DNA from 2 places in the Rhizobium sp. IBUN genome. Region 1 is predicted to be linked to the other one. Evidence: riboswitches for the same ligand, from Rfam matches in the RefSeq annotation. Region 1 holds a riboswitch; the other holds the start of a gene.
What was found. Region 1 has a riboswitch for S-adenosylmethionine ahead of metA (homoserine O-succinyltransferase). Riboswitches for the same ligand answer to the same signal wherever they lie in the genome.
Positions count from the first base shown of each region.

Region 2: another riboswitch for S-adenosylmethionine. It lies ahead of RHIBUN_RS0116605 (O-succinylhomoserine sulfhydrylase); the one in region 1 lies ahead of metA (homoserine O-succinyltransferase).

Region 1 is NZ_AZNV01000001.1:253,943-256,335, forward strand. Features, by position in the region: gene RHIBUN_RS0101135 (aldose epimerase family protein) at 1-270, opposite strand, end outside; gene metA (homoserine O-succinyltransferase) at 396-1,319, opposite strand; SAM riboswitch at 1,355-1,432, opposite strand; gene RHIBUN_RS0101145 (ABC transporter ATP-binding protein/permease) at 1,583-2,393, shown strand, end outside.
Region 2 is NZ_AZNV01000016.1:126,450-128,842, forward strand. Features, by position in the region: gene RHIBUN_RS0116600 (2'-deoxycytidine 5'-triphosphate deaminase) at 1-603, opposite strand, end outside; SAM riboswitch at 676-754, shown strand; gene RHIBUN_RS0116605 (O-succinylhomoserine sulfhydrylase) at 800-1,984, shown strand; gene apaG (Co2+/Mg2+ efflux protein ApaG) at 2,186-2,393, shown strand, end outside.

The DNA.
Region 1 (2,393 bases):
CTTGCCATCCAATGTGAACTTGCCGCCGCCGATGCGGTTTGCGCAGCGCCCAGGCGTAGCGCCAAAGTAAGAAGAGTGGGCGGGGTAGCTGTCAAAATCGTCGAAGCCAAGCAGCAGCGGCGCATCGTGACCGTCAAGGCGGAGATCCTGAATGACGGCGCCCCAGGTGATGATCTTGGCGGTCAGCCCGCCACCCTTGATCTCGACACGATAGACGGTCTCGCCCGACTGGGTTTGCCCAAAAACTTCCCGTTTCAACATTTCCGCCATAGCGACCATCCAGATATATCTTTAATTGAGGCAGGGAACCTGCCCCCATTTGCCGCAAACCGCAACGGGTGTCGTAAAAAAGAAGCACCGTCAGACTAGGCGCGGCCGCTTAGCATCGGCTTCTGTCAGTTGCCCTTGCCGATGTCGTTGAGATCGTAAGGTGTCGTCTGGTAGATCTCGTTGATCCAGTTGCCGAACAACAGGTGCGCGTGGCTGCGCCAGCGATTTTGCGGCGCCAGCGACGGATCGTTGTGCGGGAAATAGTTGTGCGGCATCTTGATCGGCACGCCGGCATTCACGTCGCGGAAGTACTCGTCCGAGAGCGACGTTGAATCGTACTCCACATGATTGAACATATAGAGCCGCTTGCCCTTGCGTTCATGCACCAGGCAGACGCCCATTTCGCTGGATTCCATCAGGATCTCCAGGTCTGGTGACTTTTCGATGTCGCTGCGGCGAACCTCGGTCCAGCGCGACACGGGCACTTCGAAATTGTCGGAGAAACCGTTCAGGTAGACCGACGACGGCTTCAGATTCCGGTGTCGGTAGACACCGAAGGCCTTCTCCTTGAGTTCGTACTTCGGAACGCCGTGGAAATGATAGATCGCGGCCATCGCGCCCCAGCAGACGTTCATCGACGAATGGACGTTGGTTTCCGTCCAGTCGAAAATCTGCTGCATTTCACCCCAATAGTTCACGTCCTCATAGGGTAGCGTCTCGATCGGCGCGCCTGTTGTGATGAAGCCGTCGAACTTGCGGTCCTTCACTTCCTCCCACGTCTGGTAGAAGGAGAGAAGATGGTCTTCCGAGGTGTTCTTTGCTTTATGGTTGCCCACGCGGATGAGCGAAAGCTCCACCTGCAGCGGCGAAGCGCCGACCAGGCGGGCCATCTGCAATTCCGTCTTGATCTTGTTGGGCATGAGGTTGAGAAGCCCGATCTGCAGCGGCCGGATGTCCTGACGGATTGCCGCCGTCTCGGTCATCACGCGTACGCCTTCCTGAACCAGGGTTTCAAACGCAGGCAAGGTATCGGGGATCTTGATGGGCATTGCGGTCACTCGATCAAAGAAACGAATATATCGCTATCGGTCCGCACGCGGCCCTTTAGCAACTTCTTTAACGTGGCTGCAAGCCGGCCGGCCAAATCACCACGGAGTGCCTTAAATAGCGCCAGTCGGGCTGCGAATCAATTGCTCATACGAAGAGTGAGGTCGATGCGAAGTCACTCACACGTTAAAGGTTGCTAGAATCTGTTGGTGGACACAGCGAATCACCACGTTTATTGAAGTAGAATGACGACTAGGGACGCGTAATGGCAGATGACCTCAAAGGCAGGCCAAGCATTCAAGGGCAGGACAGAGTAGGATACGACCTGAGCCTGGGCTATCGCTTGAGGGTCATGTTCTCGGCTTTCTGGCATTCGCCCGTGCGGGGAAGGGTCTTGGTGATCGCTACTGCGCTGATCGCCATCATTCTTGCGACCGCCTATGCCACCGTCATTCTCAACCAGTGGAACGCGCCATTTTACGACAGCATCGCGCGGCGTGATCTGCCCGGCTTCTTCCATCAGTTGAAGGTCTTCGCGTTGATCGCCGGCATGCTGCTGCTGCTCAACGTCGTGCAGGCCTGGCTCAATCAGATGACCGCGGTCTACATGCGCGAAGGCCTGACGCGTGATCTTGTCAACCAGTGGCTTCAGCGCAAGCGTGCGCTTCGGCTTTCGGCCAGCGGCCTCATCGGCGTCAATCCCGATCAGCGCTTGCACGAAGACGCCCGCAACCTCGCGGAAAGCACCACGAGCCTGATGATCGGGCTGGTGCAGGCGACGATCCTGCTGATCAGTTTCATCGGCGTTCTGTGGGATCTCTCAAGCGGCTTTATCTTCCGTTTCGGCACGCATTCCTTTTCCATTCCGGGCTATATGGTTTGGGCTGCGATCTTTTATGCGGCGTCCGCATCGATTCTCAGCCAACTGGTGGGCCGCAAGCTTGTAAAGCTCAATGCGGATCGTTTCTCGAAGGAAGCAGAGCTTCGCTTCGCGCTGATGCATGCCAACGAGAACATGCCGGCGATTACCGTGGCACGCGGCGAGGAGAATGAGCAGAAACGTATCGACACCGACA
Region 2 (2,393 bases), on a different contig from region 1:
CGACAGGGCAATGCCGCCGCCGGAGACGTTCGGCAGCTTGCTGGCGACCAGCGTTTCGGCATCGTGGAGCGCGAGCAATTCCGGCTCCCCAAGTATCGAATGGCCGACCCGGAAGCGGATCTGCGACAGGCGCGAGCCTCGACGCACGACGATCGGGAAAGTACGCGGACTGATTTCGAGATAGAGCGGGCCGGAGTAGCCAGCCGGGATTTTGTCGAACTCCTGCGCGTAGTCGGTGATGACGCGGGTGAAGATATCGAGACGTCCGGTCGAGCTTTTGGGATTGGCCGAGGCCGACATGTCGGCCGACAGGTCGAGGCGCTCCATCAAGGGAACGATATAGACACAGCCGGTCTCCAGCACGGCGCCTTCGCTGAGGTCGACGACGTGGAGGCTGAGGCGATCGAGCTTATCGGACACCAAATGGGAAGGACCCGGCATGAAGCTCGCGCGAACGCGGAATGCCTTCGCGCCAAGCCTGAGGTCAAGGCTTGCCGGTTGGATCTGGTCGTGGTCCAAATCGCGCTCGCTGGTGAGACGTCCCGCCTCAAAGAGCGCGGCTATCGCGCGATCCGCCAAAATTCCTGTTTCGCGAGCCATCATGCCCCATCCATATTCGCGGGAGACAAAACCAAACTCAAGGAATTGACGCAAGCATAGAACGGCAGTATTGCACTTTTATCCCGTGGTGATTTGGCCGGTCGGCTTGCAGCCACGTTAAACAAGTGGCTAAAAGGACCGGGTGCAAAACCGGTCTGCTTTCGCGGCCGGTTTTTTTGTTGTTTGAAAGTGGTGATTCATGAGCAAGACTTGGCGCCCCGCAACCCAACTCGTTCACGACGGTTCTTTGCGCTCGCAATATGGCGAGACCTCGGAAGCCATCTACCTCACGCAGGGCTTCGTCTATGAGAGCGCGGAAGCGGCCGAAGCGCGCTTCAAGGGCGAAACGGAAGGCTATATCTACGCTCGCTACGGCAGCCCGACAAACGACATGTTCGAGAAGCGCATGTGCGCACTGGAAGGCGCAGAGGAAGCCCGCGCCACGGCCTCCGGCATGGCAGCCGTCACCGCCGCAATCCTCTGCCAGGTGAAGGCCGGCGACCACATCGTTGCCGCCCGCGCCCTCTTCGGCTCCTGCCGCTGGGTCGTCGAGACGCTCGCCCCGAAATACGGTATCGAATGCACGCTGGTCGACGGTCGCCATCTGGAAAACTGGGAAAAGGCGATCCGCCCGAACACCAAGGTGTTCTTCCTGGAAAGCCCGACCAATCCGACACTCGAGGTGATAGACATTGCCGGCGTCGCCAAGCTCGCCAACCAGATCGGCGCCAAGGTCGTGGTCGACAACGTCTTCGCCACGCCGATCTTCCAGAAGCCGCTCGAGCTCGGCGCCCATATCGTCGTCTATTCGGCCACCAAGCACATCGACGGCCAGGGCCGCAGCCTCGGTGGCGTCATCCTCTCCGACCGGGAATGGGTCAACGAGAACCTTCAGGACTACTACCGCCACACCGGCCCGGCCATGTCGCCGTTCACGGCATGGACGCTGCTGAAGGGACTCGAGACGCTGCCGCTGCGCGTCAAGCAGCAGACCGAAAACGCCTCGAAGATCGCCGACTTCCTGGCCGATCAGCCGAAGGTCGCCAAGGTCATCTATCCCGGCCGCAACGATCATCCGCAGGCCGACATCGTCGCCAAGCAGATGAAGGGTGGCTCGACACTGGTCGCCATCGAACTCAAGGGCGGCAAGGAAGCAGCTTTCGCGCTCCAAAACGCCTTGCAGGTCGTCAAGATCTCCAACAATCTGGGCGACGCCAAGAGCCTGATCACGCATCCGGCTACGACGACGCACAAGAACCTGACCGACGAAGCACGGGCGGAGCTCGGCATTTCCGGCGGTACCGTTCGTCTTTCCGCCGGCATCGAGGACACGGACGACCTGATCGAGGACTTCGCCCAGGCTCTCGCAAAAGTGAACGCCTGATCAAGCCGACATCGGCCGGATCGACGCAAATCCGGCCGACCGCCACATGCTGCTTTGCCCCACCCAAGACAGGTCAAAGTCAGGCTTAAGTGGCGAAACTTCTTGCCTTTACAGGCATTACGGACGTGATCGACTATCGGTTTATTGACGGATCGGCTGTCGTATAAGATACCGGTAACGTATATTGACTATGGTGTAGGCATGTACCGCGCCCTTACACGAGACATTGAAGTCGTCGTCGAACCTTTTTATCTGGAGGAGCAATCCGATCCGGAAGACGATCGCTATGTCTGGGGCTACCGGATCGTCATCAGCAACAATTCCGACAAGTCCGTGCGACTGGTGAACCGCTATTGGAACATCACCGACCAGAACGGCCTCGTCGATGAGGTCACGGGCGCCGGCGTCG